One region of the Pseudomonas danubii genome, then DNA from elsewhere that is predicted to be linked to it. Evidence: predicted binding sites of a transcription regulator. Region 1 holds the regulator's gene; each other region holds the start of a gene.
What was found. Region 1 encodes sigma-54, which starts transcription at its own class of promoters, with help from an activator protein. Its sites were predicted from a motif close to ANTGGCATNNANNTTGCTNT; they were not measured.
Positions count from the first base shown of each region.

Region 1 (4,209 bases):
GCGTCCACCGGCATGCCGCGCTTGAAACCGAAAGACTCCACCAGGAACGCGGTCCCGGGTTCGGGTTGGTTCAGCAGGCGCAGCTTGATGGTGTCCCGCAACTGGTAGAGGTTCAGATTGGTGGTGTTGACCTTGAGGTCGGCCAGATCGACGATCGGCCCCAGCAGTTGAGTCTCATCGTGGATGGCTTCAGCCAGCGAGCGATTGGCACTGCTCAGCGGGTGGCGCCGCCGGGTTTCCGAGAAACGCTTGAGCAGGGTTTCCTCATCGGCGTCCAGATAGAGCACGTCGCACTGGATATGCCGGCTGCGCACTTCTTCCAGCAACTCGGGGAAGCGCGACAGATGGCTGGGCAGGTTTCGGGCGTCGATGGAAACCGCTACCAGAGGTTGTGCCAGTTCCGTGTGAATCAACGCGCGCTCGGCCAGCTCGGGCAGCAAGCCGGCGGGAAGGTTGTCGATGCAGTAGTAGCCGTGGTCCTCAAGAACATCGAGGGCGGTGCTTTTACCTGAGCCGGAGCGGCCGCTGACAATGATCAAGCGCATGGTTACTGACCGTTTTGCTCGTCCAGGACAACCTGATACAAGGCTTCATTGCTGGTGGCACTGCGCAGCCGGTCACGGACTTCCTTGCGATCGAGCATGCTGGCGATCTGCCGGAGCAGTTCCAGGTGTGCGTCGGTAGCGGCTTCCGGAACCAGGAGGACGAACAGCAGATCCACGGGTGCACCGTCGATGGCGTCGAAATCGATCGGAGCGTCCAGGTGCATCAATGCACTGATAGGCGACTCACAGCCTTTGAGGCGGCAGTGGGGAATGGCGATGCCGTTGCCAAAACCGGTGGAACCGAGTTTTTCACGGGCGATCAGGCTCTCGAAGACATCCTGCATCTCCAGATCAGGCACTTCGCGGCTGATCAGGTTGGCAATTTGTTCGAGGGCGCGTTTTTTACTGCCGCCCGGCACGTTCACCAGGGAACGGCCGGGGGTCAGGATGCTTTCAAGTCGGATCATGAGAGGGGAGTGTTAGCGACCCGTGCCTTGGAGAAGGTGGAGTTGCTTTTCCTTATGCTTTTTCAGTTGGCGGTCAAGCTTGTCCGTGAGCAGGTCGATTGCGGCATACATATCGTCATGTTCTGCATTGGCGACGACCTCCCCACCGTGGATGTGCAGGGTGGCTTCGATTTTCTGCTTCAGCTTCTCGACAGCCATGGTGACCTGCACATTGGTAATCTTGTCGAAGTGCCGCTCCAGCCGGTCGAGTTTCTCGCCGATGTAAGCGCGCAGAGGTTCAGTCACTTCGAGTTGGTGTCCACTGATGTTGACTTGCATACAGCTTCTCCTTCGTTGCCAGTGCATAACGCGACAGGCTGGGTTGCCTGCCACCTAGACCGCGTTTGAAACCGACTTTCGGCCTGTTTCAAACACACTCTGAAACGCTGTGGCCAGCCCTGCGGCTACATCAACCGCTTCCGTTCGCTGGAAGGCGCGATCCCAAGGGATTCGCGGTACTTGGCGACGGTACGACGGGCTACCTGAATGCCTTGTGCCTCCAGTAAACCAGCGATCTTGCTGTCACTCAACGGCTTTTTCTGATTTTCCGCAGCCACCAGTTTTTTGATGATCGCGCGGATCGCCGTGGACGAGCATTCGCCGCCTTCGGAGGTGCTGACGTGGCTGGAGAAAAAGTATTTCAGTTCATATATGCCCCGGGGGGTATGCATGAATTTTTGCGTGGTTACACGGGAAATGGTCGATTCGTGCATGCCCACAGCTTCAGCGATGTCATGCAGAACCAGAGGTTTCATGGCTTCGTCGCCGTACTCCAGGAAGCCTCGTTGGTGCTCGACGATCTGAGTGGCGACTTTCATCAGGGTTTCGTTGCGGCTCTGCAGGCTCTTGATGAACCAGCGAGCTTCCTGCAACTGATTGCGCATGAAGGTGTTGTCGGCACTGGTGTCGGCGCGGCGAACAAAGCCGGCGTACTGTGCGTTGACCCGCAGGCGTGGCACGGACTCCTGATTCAGCTCCACCAGCCAGCGCTCGTTGTCCTTGCGCACGATGACGTCCGGGACCACGTATTCGGCTTCGCTGGATTCGATCTGTGAGCCCGGGCGCGGGTTGAGGCTTTGCACCAGTTCGATGACCTGGCGCAGCTCGTCTTCCTTGAGCTTCATGCGGCGCATCAGCTGGCTGTAGTCGCGACTGCCCAGGAGGTCGATGTAGTCACTGACCAGGCGCTGGGCTTCGCTCAGCCAGGGAGTTTTCGCTGGCAGTTGGCGCAGTTGCAGCAGCAGGCATTCACCCAGGTTGCGGGCGCCGATGCCGGCTGGCTCGAATTGCTGGATGCGGTGCAGGACGGCTTCGATCTCGTCCAGCTCGATGTCCAACTCCGGATCGAAGGCCTCGAGAATCTCTTCAAGGGTTTCGTCCAGGTAACCCTGATTGTTGATGCAATCGATCAGGGTCACGGCGATCAGGCGGTCGGTATCCGACATTGGCGCCAGGTTCAGTTGCCAGAGCAGGTGGCTTTGCAGGCTCTCGCCGGCCGATGTGCGAGTGGTGAAGTCCCATTCATCATCATCACTGCTGGGCAGGCTGCTGGCGCTGGTCTGGTAGACGTCTTCCCACGCGGTGTCCACCGGTAGCTCGTTGGGGATGCGTTCGTTCCATTCGCCTTCCTCGAGGTTATCCACCGTGGGGGCGGTTTCCTGGTAGGAGGGTTCCTGAATCTCGGTGTTGGGTTTGGACTCGGTGTTGTCGGCCAAGGGGTCGCTGTTGTCGAAGTCTTCGCCATCTTCCTGGCGTTCGAGCATCGGGTTGGACTCCAGGGCCTCCTGGATTTCCTGTTGCAGGTCCAGGGTCGACAATTGGAGCAGGCGGATGGCCTGTTGCAGCTGCGGTGTCATCGTCAGCTGCTGGCCCATTCTCAGGACTAGCGATGGTTTCATGGCAGGGGCTTAACACCTTATTTGCCGGCGCACATGCGCCATCCACTACAGGGCGCCGGAGCGCCAAACATAAGCAAATTATATGCCTGAAACTGAAGTGTTTGCCTAGAGCGCTGTAACAATAAAATCAGTAGGGATTTATTGTTCCTGGCGCTCTGGCATCTAGCCCGACACCTCAGCCTTTACAGGCGGAACTCATGGCCCAGGTAGACTTCCTTGACCAATTCGTTGGCCAGGATGGTCTCGGAGTCGCCTTCGGCAATCAGTTGCCCGTCATTGACGATATAGGCGGTTTCACAGATGTCCAGGGTTTCGCGGACATTGTGGTCGGTGATCAGCACCCCGATGCCCTTGGCCTTCAGGTGGTGGATGATCTGCTTGATATCGCCGACCGAGATCGGGTCCACGCCGGCGAAGGGTTCGTCCAGCAGGATGAACTTGGGCGCGGTGGCCAGGGCGCGGGCGATTTCCACGCGACGGCGCTCACCACCGGACAGGCTCATGCCGAGGTTGTCGCGGATATGGTTGATGTGGAACTCCTGCAGCAGGCTTTCCAGTTCCTGGCGACGGCCGGCCTTGTCGAGTTCCTTGCGGGTCTCGAGGATGGCCATGATGTTGTCGGCCACCGACAGCTTGCGGAAGATCGAGGCTTCCTGTGGCAGGTAGCCGATGCCGGCGCGGGCGCGACCGTGCATCGGTTGGTGGCTGACATCCAGGTCGTCGATCAGGACGCGGCCCTGGTCGGCCTGGACCAGGCCGACGATCATGTAGAAACAGGTGGTCTTGCCGGCGCCGTTGGGGCCGAGCAGGCCGACGATCTGGCCGCTGTCGATGGACAGGCTGACATCACGCACGACCTGACGGCTCTTGTAGCTCTTGGCCAGGTGCTGAGCTTTCAGAGTTGCCATTACTGGGCCTTTTGCTCGTCGGTTTTCTTTTTCGGCTGGATGACCATGTCGATCCGCGGACGTGGCGCGGTGACCGAGCTGCCATTGGCGCGACCGGCGTTAGCCACTTGCTTGACGGTGTCGTAGACGATCTTCTCGCCTTCGGTGGTGTTGCCGTCGTTGATGACCTTGGCTTTGTCGATCAGCACGATGCGATTCTGCTGAGCGTGGTACTGGATGGTCACGGCGTAGGCCTGAACCGGTTTCGGGTCGGTCTGCTTCTGCAGCTGCTCGAAGTAGGCGAGGTTGCCCACCGACGTCACTACGTCGATTTCGCCGCTCTGGGCTCGGGTGATGGTCACGGTGTTGCCAG
Region 1 covers NZ_CP116502.1:2,252,694-2,256,902, forward strand. Annotated here, with positions in the region: gene rapZ (RNase adapter RapZ) at 1-545, opposite strand, end outside; gene ptsN (PTS IIA-like nitrogen regulatory protein PtsN) at 548-1,012, opposite strand; gene hpf (ribosome hibernation-promoting factor, HPF/YfiA family) at 1,025-1,330, opposite strand; gene PFZ56_RS10430 (RNA polymerase factor sigma-54) at 1,456-2,949, opposite strand; gene lptB (LPS export ABC transporter ATP-binding protein) at 3,132-3,857, opposite strand; gene lptA (lipopolysaccharide transport periplasmic protein LptA) at 3,857-4,209, opposite strand, start outside.

Region 2 (4,209 bases), 1.3 Mb from region 1:
CAAGGCGGGCAGTCTCGGCGTATCGCTGGGCTTCAATACCCAGCAGTTGCCGGTGTTCTCGCTATGGAAGAACACCGACACCCAGGGCCAGGGTTATGTGACGGGACTGGAGCCGGGCACCAGTTTCTCTTACAACCGCCGCTATCAGCGTCCGCTGAATCTGGTGCCGACCATCGGCGCCAAGGAGCAACGGCAATTCCAGATCCGCTACAACCTGCTGGCGGACAAGGCCGCGGTGGATGATGCGCTGAGTCTTGTCGGCAAGATTCAGGATGGACGCCAGACCGAAGTGCGCCCCACGCCGCTGGTGGATCTGTCCAAGGAGTGACCCTTCAACCTGTGCTCGGCCGGTAATGCAGGGCTTCTGCCAGATGCTCGCGGTTGATCCGTGCCGCCTGCTCCAGGTCGGCCAGGGTCCGGGCCACCTTCAGCAGGCGGTGGGCGGCTCGTAGCGATAGGTCCAGGCGTTCGCAGGCCGCCTCCAGCCAGCGTTCGTCTGCCGTGGATAGCCGGCAATGGCGCCTCAGACCGGGGAGGTCGAGATGGGCATTGGCGCAACCCTGGCGTTGCCGTTGCAGCTCGCGAGCTTGAGCCACCCGAGCGGCGGCGCTGGCACTGTCGTCCCCCGGTTGCGGCTCGGGGTTCAGGGCGGTGGCTTCGCGGGCTACGGTCAGGTGCAGGTCGATGCGATCGAGCAAGGGGCCGGACAGCTTGTTGCGATAGCGCTGGATCTGTTCCGGTGTGCAGCGGCACCGTCCGTTGGGGTCGCCAAGGTAGCCACAGGGGCAGGGGTTCATGGCGGCTACCAGTTGGAAGCGCGCCGGAAACTGTAGCCGGTCGCGGGCGCGAGAGATGACGATCTGGCCCGACTCCATGGGCTCGCGCAGAACCTCCAGGACCTTGCGGTCGAACTCCGGCAGTTCATCGAGAAACAACACACCATGATGGGCCAGGGTGATTTCTCCCGGACGAGGTTTCGAACCGCCACCCACCAGTGCAGGGCCTGATGCCGAATGATGGGGCTGGCGGAAGGGGCGCTGCGGCCAGTGGCGCAGCGGCTTGTGGCTGCTCACCGATTGAATGGCTGCGACTTCCAGGGCTTCGTCTTCCTGCAAGGGTGGCAGCAGGCCGGGCAAGCGACTGGCCAGCAAGGTCTTGCCGGTGCCGGGCGGGCCGCTGAACAGCAGGTTATGGGCGCCGGCGGCAGCGATCAGCAGGGCACGCTTGGCAGCCAGTTGGCCCTGGACTTCCCGCAGGTCGGGGTAGGGCGTGTGATTCTCCTGCAAGCCGTCGCTGACGTAAGCCGCGATGGGGGCGTGACCATTGAAGTGGGCGACGGCCTCCAGCAGATGGTCTACGGCGATCACCTCCAGGCCCGAGGCCAGGCAGGCTTCCTCGGCATTGGCCCGGGGCACCAGCAGGGTGCGTCCGGCCTTGCGTGCCGCCAGCGCGGCCGGGAGCACACCGCGCACCGCTCGCACCTCGCCGGACAAGGCCAGCTCACCCAGGCATTCGATGTTGTCCAGCGCCAGGGCCGGCACCTGCACGCTGGCGGCGAGGATGCCCAGGGCGATGGCCAGGTCGAATCGTCCACCGTCCTTGGGCAAGTCCGCGGGTGCCAGGTTGAGGGTGATGCGTCGCGGCGGGAAGTTGAATCCGGCGTTGAGGATGGCGCTGCGCACCCGGTCCTTGCTTTCCTTGACTGCGGCTTCCGGCAGTCCGACCAGGGTCAGGCTCGGCAGGCCGTTGGCCAGGTGCACTTCAACGCTGACAGCCGGAGCCTGTACGCCCACTTGGGCACGGCTGTGGATGATTGCCAGGGACATGGGGAGATCTTCCTTGAGACAGCGGGAACCGCGTCCTGCGGTGCTGCAAGGATAGATGAGGGCTTTGGCGGGAGGAGCTTTGAATGCGCACAGGATATGTCGCCGGCGCTATGGCTTTCGTTGGCAAACCGGCTCCAGGTTTGTAGGAGCCGGCTTGCCGGCGAATCGCGGGCTCAGCTCATTGCGCTGCCGGATTGAGCCGGGCTTCCAGCTCCGCCACTTTGGCCTCCAGGCTTTCCAGGCGTGCCCGGGTGCGGGCCAGGACCACCATCTGGCTGTCGAATTCTTCCCGGCTGACCAGGTCCAGCTTGCTGAAGCCGCTTTGCAGCAGGGCCTTGAACTGGCTTTCGATTTCATTGCGAGGCAGAGGTGTTTCACCGCTGAGCAAACGCGAGGCGTGGCCGCTCAGGGCATCGAGAAGGTCTTTGGGCGCGAGCATGGGAGTGTCCTGAATAGCAGATGGGCCGCAGTGTATCACGCACGGCTCAAGGGCTTGGTGGTGCTCGCTCTGCACGTTTTTCGCGCATCCGGGCGGGCGCTCGCGCACCGTTATTGTGCGTATCCGCGATGCCGATTGGTGGCAAGCCCGGACGGCCGTGGGCAAGGGACTGAAATCACTGATTTTTCCCGAGCTGGCAAGCTTTCTGCTTAGACCTTGGTGACCCATGCACTGATGCAGTCGCTGTGACGAATGCAGTGCGGCAGGCGGAGCGGGGAGTGTTTCGTCAGAAGCGGTTAGCTGGCGTCGGTCTGGCTGAGGAAGGCCGACGATGCGTTACAAAGCCAGGCACTGCGCTTAGACTTGAGTCGGGTTTGTTTTCCTGGGGCAAGTCCACCAATTCGGGAGAGAGTTTCATGAAGCTAGTCACTGCCATCATCAAGCCGTTCAAGTTGGACGACGTGCGCGAGTCGCTGTCCGAGATCGGCGTGCAGGGCATTACCGTCACTGAGGTCAAAGGCTTCGGCCGGCAGAAGGGTCACACCGAGCTGTATCGCGGTGCGGAGTATGTGGTGGATTTCCTGCCCAAGGTGAAGATCGATGTCGCCATTGACGACAAGGATCTTGACCGGGTTATCGAGGCGATAACCAAGGCCGCCAACACCGGCAAGATCGGTGACGGCAAGATCTTCGTGGTCAATCTGGAACAGGCTATTCGCATCCGTACCGGCGAAACCGATACCGACGCAATCTAAGCCGCCAAACCCAACGCCCCAGGAGAAAACAATATGACTCTGCGTAAATTCGCAGGGCTAGGAGCCCTTTTGTCCCTCGTAATGCCTGGCCTGGCCATGGCGGCAGACGAAGTGGCAGCTCCAGTCCTCAATTCCGGCGACACCGCCTGGATGCTGACTTCCACAGCCTTGGTGCTGTTCATGACCATTCCTGGCCTGGCGCTGTTCTACGGCGGCATGGTGCGGTCGAAAAACATTCTTTCAGTGCTGATGCAGTGCTTTGCCATTACCGGCCTGATCAGCATTCTGTGGGTCATCTATGGCTACAGCATTGCGTTCGACACGACGGGCATGGAACAGGGCGTCGTCAACTTCAACTCCTTCTTCGGTGGCCTGGGCAAGGCTTTCCTGGCGGGCGTGACCCCAGCCAGCGTAACCGGCCCGGCGGCGCTGTTCCCTGAAGCGGTGTTCATCACCTTCCAGATGACTTTCGCCATCATCACTCCGGCGTTGATTGTCGGTGCCTTCGCCGAGCGGATGAAGTTCTCCGCCATGCTGATCTTCATGGGCGTCTGGTTCACCCTGGTGTATGCACCGATCGCGCACATGGTCTGGTCCGGCAATGGCGGCCTGATGTGGGACTGGGGCGTGCTGGATTTCGCCGGCGGCACCGTGGTCCACATCAATGCCGGTATCGCAGGCCTGGTGGCGTGCCTGGTACTGGGCAAGCGCAAAGGCTTCCCTACCACGCCGATGGCTCCCCACAACCTGGGCTATACCCTGATGGGCGCGGCCATGCTGTGGGTCGGTTGGTTTGGCTTTAACGCTGGTTCCGCTGCTGCGGCCAACGGTACTGCCGGCATGGCCATGCTGGTGACTCAGATCGCTACTGCCGCCGCGGCTCTGGGCTGGATGTTTGCCGAGTGGATCACCCACGGCAAGCCAAGCGCGCTGGGTATCGCTTCGGGCGTGGTCGCCGGCCTGGTAGCCATCACTCCGGCCGCGGGCACCGTTGGCCCGATGGGCGCCCTGATCATCGGCCTGGCCGCTGGCGTGGTGTGCTTCTTCTGTGCCACCAGCCTCAAGCGCAAGCTGGGTTATGACGACTCCCTGGATGCCTTCGGCGTTCACGGCATCGGCGGTATTCTTGGCGCGATCCTCACCGGTGTGTTCGCCGCTCCATCTTTGGGCGGCTTCGGCACCGTGACCG
Region 2 covers NZ_CP116502.1:963,673-967,881, reverse strand. Annotated here, with positions in the region: gene PFZ56_RS04625 (aldose 1-epimerase family protein) at 1-328, shown strand, start outside; gene PFZ56_RS04620 (YifB family Mg chelatase-like AAA ATPase) at 333-1,826, opposite strand; gene PFZ56_RS04615 (accessory factor UbiK family protein) at 2,005-2,265, opposite strand; gene glnK (P-II family nitrogen regulator) at 2,682-3,020, shown strand; gene PFZ56_RS04605 (ammonium transporter) at 3,054-4,209, shown strand, end outside.
Region 2: glnK (P-II family nitrogen regulator) is a predicted target of sigma-54. The motif match lies at 2,458-2,477, and genes of this name have one in related genera.

Region 3 (4,209 bases), 1.0 Mb from region 1:
GGCCTGACGGCGCATCAGGGTGTAGGCCTGTTCTTCGTCGCAGTCCTTCATCTTCATCAACAGGCCCTTGGCCAGCTCGATGCGCTTGCGCTCCGCCAGTTGCTGGTCCCGGGCCTGGAGTTGCGCGCGCAGGGCCTGGTCGCTTTCAAAGCGCGCCATGGCCACGTCGAGGATCGGTTGCAGGCGCTGGACCTGGATACCCTCGACGATGTAGGCGCTGACCCCGGACTTGATCGCCTGGCGCATCACCCCCGGATCGTGTTCATCGGTGAACATCACGATGGGCCGCGGTTGATCGCGGCTGACCAGCACCACTTGCTCCATCACATCACGGCTGGGTGACTCGGTATCGATCAGGATCACGTCCGGGCGCACCGTTTCGACGCGGCCCGGCAGGTCGATGGTCAGGCCGGATTCGTCAATCACCTCGAAACCGGCTTCGCTGAGTGCGGCCTTGAGCCTTCCGACTTTTTTTGCGGTGTCGTTGATCAGCAGGATACGCAGCATTTTCGCGGGCTCCGGTCAGCGCTGGGCGGCAAGGGCAGGGCTGTCGTTCATCGCATGCAGGCGGAAGCTGCGGGCATAGGCGGCAGGCTCAGAGCCGTCCCACACCTTGCCATCAATCAACTGGCTGCTGCGCATGTCCTGGTCCCAGGCGGTGATGCCCAGCGCGCTGGCGGCTTCGCGATAGAGTTCAAGCTGCTGCACGTGGCGAGCGACGCCCAGGTAGTCCGGGTCTTCCCGCAGCAGGCCCCAGCGCCGGAACTGGGTCATGAACCACATGCCGTCGGACAGATAAGGCAGGTTGACGGCGCCATGGTGGTGAAAGCGCAGGGCGTGGGGGTCCTGCCAGCGATTGCCCAGGCCGTCGGCGTAAGCCCCCAGCAGCCGCGGCTCGATGCAGTCCAGCGGTGCATTCAGGTAATCGGCGGCGCTCAGCAACTGGGCGGTGCTGCGGCGGTTTTCCGGGCTTTGTTCGATAAAGCGGCTGGCCTCGAGGATCGCCATGACCAGGACCCGGGCGGTGTTGGGGTATTGCTCGACGAAGGCGCGGGTGCAGCCGAGGACTTTTTCCGGGTGATCCGGCCAGATTGCCTGGCTGGTGGCCAGGGTGAAGCCCTGATCCTGCTGCACTGCACTGGCGCTCCAGGGTTCGCCGACGCAGAACCCGTCGATGCGCCCGGCCTGCAGGTGAGCCACCATCTGCGGCGGCGGCACCACTACGCTGTCGACGTCCTGCAGCGGGTGGATGCCCTGGCTGGCCAGCCAGTAGTACAGCCACATGGCGTGAGTACCGGTGGGGAAGGTCTGGGCGAAGGTCAGTCGTGCCCGGCTTTGGTGCACATGGCGGTCCAATGCTTCAGGGCTGGTCACTTTGAGGGCTTGCAGTTCCCGCGACAGGTTGATGCTCTGGCCATTCTGGTTCAGGCCCATGAGCACCGCCATGTCGCAGGGATGGGTCCCGCCGATGCCCAGGTGCACGGCGTAGATCAGGCCGTACAGGCTGTGGGCAGCGTCCAGTTCGCCACTCACCAGCTTGTCCCGCAGCCCGGCCCAGGAACTCTGGCGCTTGAGGTTCAGGGTCAGGCCGTAGGGCTGGGCAAAGCCCTGGGTGGCGGCCACCACCACCGAGGCGCAATCGGTCAGGGCCATGAAGCCCAGGTTGATGGCGGACTTTTCCGGGGCATCGCTGCCGTTGACCCAGGCCAGTGCGCAGTTGGGGTGTTCAGTCATGGCTTGGCACCTTGCATAAAAAAGCGTCGTACCCACTGGCCAGGCAAAGCCTGTGTGGGTGACGACGCCGTTGTCCTTGAACCTGGGCCGCCATTGGTCCAGGTCTGATGAGCAAGTGGGTGCAAGGCATATGCCATTGTCGGGGATTTCATTCTGCGCCTCGCCTGCAAGCCCTGGGCGCGGCTATAATCGGCGCCTTATTTCACCGCCAACCGAGTTCATCCCGCCCATGTATACCCTGGCCCGCCAGCTGTTGTTCAAACTCTCCCCGGAAACCTCCCACGATCTGTCCCTGGACCTGATCGGTGCGGGCGGGCGTTTGGGCCTTAACGGTCTGTTGTGCAAGGCGCCGGCGCAGTTGCCGGTGCAGGTCATGGGCCTGGAGTTTCCGAACCCGGTGGGCCTGGCTGCCGGTCTGGACAAGAACGGCGCCGCCATCGATGGCTTCGCTCAACTGGGCTTCGGCTTTGTCGAGATCGGCACCGTCACCCCGCGTCCGCAGCCGGGCAACCCCAAGCCGCGGATCTTCCGCCTGCCTCAGGCCGAAGCCATCATCAACCGCATGGGCTTCAACAACCTGGGGGTCGATAATCTGCTGGCGCGTGTGGCCGCCTCCCAATACAAGGGCGTGCTGGGGATCAATATCGGCAAGAACTTCGACACCCCGGTGGAGCGGGCGGTGGACGACTACCTGATCTGCCTGGACAAGGTCTATGCCCATGCCAGTTATGTCACGGTCAATGTCAGCTCGCCCAATACCCCGGGCTTGCGCAGCCTGCAGTTTGGCGAGTCCCTCAAGCAGCTGCTGTCGGCTCTGAGCCAGCGTCAGCAGGAGCTGGCGAGCATTCATGGCAAACGCGTGCCCCTGGCGATCAAGATCGCGCCGGACATGAGTGATGAGGAAACCGTTGAAGTGGCTCGGGCCTTGCTGGAAACCGGCATGGACGCGGTGATCGCCACCAACACCACCTTGAGTCGCGAAGGCGTCGAAGGCATGGAACACGGCGATGAGGCAGGCGGCCTGTCCGGCGCGCCGGTGCGCGACAAGAGCACCCACACAGTCAAGGTCCTGGCCGCCGAACTGGCCGGTCGCTTGCCGATCATTGCCGTGGGCGGCATCACGGAAGGCAAGCACGCGGCTGAGAAGATCGCCGCGGGCGCCAGCCTGGTGCAGCTGTATTCGGGCTTCATTTATAAGGGGCCGGCGTTGATTCGCGAGTCGGTGGATGCCATCGCGGCCATGGGCCAATAAGAACGGGTGCCAGCGCGGCCATAAAAAAGGGCTCCTCGAAGGAGCCCCTGGGCCGAAGCCCGCCGCCCGGATGGGGCGTGCGTGGTTAAGTCGTCATCTATTCAAGTTGTAGGTGTCGGAATGTGCCCTGATCAGCCGACAGCGCGAAGTTCGTTGAGTCTGTGGATGCCCGCAGTGCCAGTCATACCGTCCCAGTTGTCGCCGCGTCCTTCTCGCCAGCCGTTAATCCAGGCTTGGCGTACCGACGGTAGAGTAAATGGGCAAAGCTCACGGGACTTGCCATTAACGCCATACTGATATCCGCGTAAAAATGCTCTTTCCAACGGATCACGCTTTAGTCTTCTCATAGGGTGTTTCCCTCACTTGTTGACTGTCTTATGTCCCGTCGACCTTCTTCTGAGGTCGGGCAGATTGTCTCTGCCGTTGGTGCTCGCTGCCGGCGTGGCGAGCCTTGATGTTGACGCCATTGCGGCGCCAACCTGTGTTGAGTTCTAACCAATAGGTCACAGCAAGTGAATGATCGTTTTGTCATAAGGACGTAACGATAATGCTGTCCAGGCCATAAGCCGGGACGGGTTTTTTAGCTTGTTTGCCAGGCAAAGCCCGCTGTGATCAGCCTCTCACTAGATGATGAGGTTAATGCTTTAGTGAGAATGTCGAACGGTTGCACTCAACTACTATTCGACGAAGGGTCGACTTATGTCATTTTGTTGCCCTGACTTTTTTATCTGTCCCGGCCTCTAAGCTTTTTTGCCCTGCAAGAAAGCCTGCCTGCCGGGGTGGGACGGCACAGTTTCGTGCCACACGAGCGCTCTTGAAGAAAAGCGCTTGATTGAAAACCGAACGGGCGATGCGTTGTCCGTTCACTTATTGCCAAAGGCCCTGGTACTCCCATGTCGGATCGTTATGAACTCTTCCTCACCTGTCCCAAAGGCCTTGAAGGCCTGCTGATCGAGGAAGCCGTCGGGCTTGGCCTTGAGCAAGCGCGTGAGCACACTTCTGCCGTGCGCGGCATGGCCGACATGGAGACGGCCTATCGGCTGTGTCTGTGGTCGCGCCTGGCCAACCGGGTGCTGCTGGTCCTCAAGCGCTTTCCAATGAAGGACGCCGAGGACCTCTACCACGGCGTGCTCGACGTCGACTGGCAGGACCACATGCTGGCCGATGGCACCCTGGCGGTGGAGTTCAGCGGCCACGGTTCGGGCATCGACAACACCCACTTT
Region 3 covers NZ_CP116502.1:3,277,632-3,281,840, forward strand. Annotated here, with positions in the region: gene PFZ56_RS15275 (ANTAR domain-containing response regulator) at 1-507, opposite strand, end outside; gene PFZ56_RS15280 (CmpA/NrtA family ABC transporter substrate-binding protein) at 523-1,734, opposite strand; gene PFZ56_RS15285 (quinone-dependent dihydroorotate dehydrogenase) at 1,964-2,986, shown strand; gene rmf (ribosome modulation factor) at 3,118-3,333, opposite strand; gene rlmKL (bifunctional 23S rRNA (guanine(2069)-N(7))-methyltransferase RlmK/23S rRNA (guanine(2445)-N(2))-methyltransferase RlmL) at 3,880-4,209, shown strand, end outside.
Region 3: PFZ56_RS15280 (CmpA/NrtA family ABC transporter substrate-binding protein) is a predicted target of sigma-54. The motif match lies at 1,853-1,872, and genes of this name have one in related genera.

Region 4 (4,209 bases), 600 kb from region 1:
GCCGATGCTGCCGAGCAACGGGGCGAGAGCGGCGGGGGCTTCGGTGGCGCAGGCGGCTGTGGTGAGCAGGCTGCAGGTCAGGGCGAGGCACAAGTTGAGGCGCGAAGTCATGGGCGGGCTCGGCAGATAAGAGAAGGGCGGCGCCCATGATGCACGCAACCACCCCGGGCAGGGCAAATGCGCGGGCATAAAAAAGGCCTCCCGAAGGAGGCCTCTTGATCACGCGGCTTGCGCCGGCGCTACCGGATCAGCAGCTGTAGTACAGCTCGTATTCCAGTGGGTGTACGAAGGTACGGACCTTGATCTCTTCTTCGCTTTTCAGGGCGATGTAAGCGTCGATGAAGTCGTCGCTGAAAACGCCGCCTTTGGTCAGGAACGCACGACCTTTGTCCAGCTCTTCCAGGGCTTCTTTCAGGCTGCCGCAAACTTGTGGGATCTCTTTGGCCTCTTCAGGCGGCAGGTCGTACAGGTTTTTGTCAGCGGCGTCGCCAGGGTGGATCTTGTTCTGGATACCGTCCAGGCCGGCCATCAGCAGAGCAGCGAAGGCCAGGTATGGGTTGGCAGCCGGGTCCGGGAAACGGGCTTCGATACGGCGGGCTTTAGGGCTCGACACGTAAGGAATACGGATCGAAGCGGAACGGTTGCGTGCCGAGTAGGCCAGCATGACCGGGGCTTCGAAGCCTGGAACCAGACGCTTGTAGGAGTTGGTGGCCGGGTTGGTGAAGCCGTTCAGGGCCTTACCGTGCTTGATGATGCCGCCGATGAAGTACAGAGCGGTATCGGACAGGCCGGCATAGCCTTCACCTGCGAAGGTGTTCTTGCCGTCTTTCCAGATCGACATGTGCACGTGCATGCCCGAGCCGTTGTCACCGTACAGTGGCTTAGGCATGAAGGTGGCGGTGCGACCGTAGGCGTCGGCCACGTTGTGCACGACGTATTTCAGGGTCTGGGTTTCGTCGGCCTTCTTCACCAGGGTGTTGAACTTGACGCCGATTTCGTTCTGGCCGGCAGTCGCCACTTCGTGGTGGTGAACTTCAACGGTCAGGCCCATTTCTTCCAGTGCGTTGCACATGGAGGTACGGATTTCGTGGTCGTGGTCGAACGGTGGAACCGGGAAGTAGCCGCCTTTGACGCCTGGACGGTGGCCCTTGTTGCCGCCTTCGATGTCCTGGTCGGACATCCAGGAACCTTGTTCGGAGTAGATCTTGAACATGGAACCGGAGATGTCGGACTTGAATTTCACTTGGTCGAAGATGAAGAACTCTGGCTCTGGACCGGCGAATACGGTGTCGCCGATGCCGGTGGCTTTCAGGTGCTCTTCGGCGCGCTTGGCAATGGCGCGTGGGTCGCGGTCGTAACCTTGCATGCTCGAAGGTTCGATGATGTCGCAGACCAGGATCAGGGTCGGTTCTTCGGTGAACGGGTCCAGCACGGCGGTTTCGTCGTCCGGCATCAGGATCATGTCGGAGGCTTCGATGCCTTTCCAGCCAGCAATGGAGGAACCGTCGAACATCTTGCCGGATTCGAAGAAGTCTTCATCCAGCGCATCACGGGCCGGCATGGTCACGTGATGTTGAGTGCCCTTGGTGTCAGTGAAGCGCAGATCAATCCATTTGACGTCATGATCTTTGATGAGTTGAACCGACTTCGACATAGTGTCCTCCGGGTGGCTTCGGGCTTGGTGTTGGAGTGCCCTTAGAATGTGGGTGATGCCGGCGCGAATACTCTGCCATGGCAACCTGCCTCACAAGGGAGCAAATTGCATGCCAGTGCCCCGAGATGGGTTTTCTGCCCCAAAATCACGCTTTCTGCGGCGGATTTGGCGTAATGCCGGCATTTGGCGCACTGCAATGTAGCGTCTTCTTTGATAAATGACCCGTTTTGGTGCACCTAAAACCTTATGCACATTAATTGGTTAAACCTTGAGCAATTTCCGCTATAATCCGCGCCCCCCTTTTTCGGCTGGCCCAGCGCGCGCAGTTTTCATGAAACTAATCGTTAAAGTTTTCCCGGAAATCACCATCAAGAGCCGCCCGGTACGGATGCGTTTCATCCGTCAGTTGGCCAAGAACATCCGTGCCGTGCTCCGCGATCTGGACCCGGCCGTGGTGGTCAATGGTGTGTGGGACAACCTCGAGCTGGAAACCGCCCTCAGCGAGCCCAAGGCCCTGAAGGAGCTGACCGAGCGCCTGAGTTGCATGCCCGGCATCGCGCATTTCCTGCAGGTTGACGAGTACCCGCTGGGCGACTTCGACGACATCGTTGCCAAGTGCAAGCAGCACTTCGGCGAGGCCTTGCCCGGGAAGATTTTCTCGGTGCGCTGCAAGCGTGCCGGCAAGCATGAATTCAGCTCCATGGACGTGGAAAAGTACGTTGGCAGCCAGCTGCGTCGGCAGTGCGGTGCCGCCGGCATTTCCCTCAAAGAGCCGGAAATCGAAGTGCGGATGGAAATTCGCGACCAACGGTTGTTCGTGATCCACAGCCAGCACAACAGTATCGGTGGCTACCCGCTGGGCGCCCTGGAACAGACCCTGGTGCTGATGTCCGGCGGCTTCGACTCCACGGTCGCCGCTTATCAGGTCATGCGCCGTGGCCTGATGAGCCACTTCTGCTTCTTCAATCTGGGCGGCCGTGCCCACGAACTGGGCGTGATGGAAGTCGCGCACTATATATGGAAGAAGTACGGCAGCTCCCAGCGGGTGCTGTTCGTCAGCGTGCCGTTCGAGGAAGTGCTCGGGGAAATTCTCGGCAAAGTCGACAACAGTCATATGGGCGTCATTTTGAAGCGTATGATGTTGCGTGCCGCCTCAAGCATCGCCGACCGTCTGCACATCGATGCACTGGTGACCGGCGAGGCGATTTCCCAGGTGTCCAGCCAGACGTTGCCCAACCTGTCGGTGATCGACTGCGTGACCGAGAAGCTGGTGCTGCGCCCGCTGATCGCCAGCCACAAGCAGGACATCATCGACCTGGCCGAAGAGATCGGCACCGCCGACTTCGCCAAGCACATGCCGGAGTACTGCGGGGTCATCTCGGTGAACCCCAAGACCCATGCCAAGCGCCATCGCGTCGAGCATGAAGAGAAAGAATTCGATATGGCGGTGCTCGAGCGTGCGATCGAGCGGGCCAAGCTGGTGCCGATCGATCGGGTGATCGACGAGTTGGGCCAGGATTTGCAGATTGAAGAAGTCAGTGAGGCGCTGGCCGGTCAGATCGTCATCGACATCCGTCACCCGGATGCCCAGGAAGACGACCCGCTGGAGCTTGCTGGCATCGAAGTACAAGCGCTGCCGTTCTATGCATTGAACGCCCGCTTCAAGGAACTGGACCCTACGCGCCAGTACCTGCTGTATTGCGACAAAGGCGTCATGAGTCGCCTGCATGCTCACCATCTGCTCAGTGAGGGACATGCCAATGTGCGCGTTTATAGACCGAGCTAAGTGCCCGGGGATGTTCGCCTGTGGCTTGCGTCACCGGCCCCCCGACGCCGCCGTCCAGCTGTAACGGCCAGGCCTGACTCTATTGTTAATCGCTGCCAGCATTTGTCAGCACACCGAATCCTCTGATCGAGATACACAAGTGATCGAAAATCTACGCAACATCGCCATCATTGCCCACGTTGACCATGGTAAGACCACCCTGGTAGACAAACTCCTGCGTCAATCCGGCACCCTGGAGCGCAACGAGCTCAACGACGAGCGCGTGATGGACTCCAACGACCAGGAAAAAGAACGCGGTATTACCATTCTGGCGAAAAACACCGCCATCAACTGGAACGGCTACCACATCAACATCGTGGACACCCCGGGCCACGCCGACTTCGGCGGCGAAGTTGAGCGCGTAATGTCCATGGTCGACTCCGTGCTGCTGCTGGTCGACGCTCAAGACGGCCCGATGCCGCAAACCCGTTTCGTGACCAAGAAGGCGTTCGAAGCCGGCCTGCGTCCAATCGTGGTAATCAACAAGGTTGACCGTCCGGGTGCGCGTCCTGACTGGGTTCTGGACCAGATCTTCGACCTGTTCGACAACCTGGGTGCCACCGAAGAACAGCTGGACTTCAAAGTCGTCTACGCCTCGGCCCTGAACGGCATTGCCGGTCTGGACCACACCGAAATGGCTGAAGACATGACCCCGCTGTACCAGTCGATCGTCGACAACGTGCCAGCGCCAAGCGTTGACCGTGACGGTCCGTTCCAGATGCAGGTTTCC
Region 4 covers NZ_CP116502.1:1,649,700-1,653,908, forward strand. Annotated here, with positions in the region: gene PFZ56_RS07765 (chorismate mutase) at 1-111, opposite strand, end outside; gene glnA (glutamate--ammonia ligase) at 248-1,654, opposite strand; gene thiI (tRNA uracil 4-sulfurtransferase ThiI) at 1,986-3,440, shown strand; gene typA (translational GTPase TypA) at 3,580-4,209, shown strand, end outside.
Region 4: glnA (glutamate--ammonia ligase) is a predicted target of sigma-54. The motif match lies at 1,752-1,771, and genes of this name have one in related genera.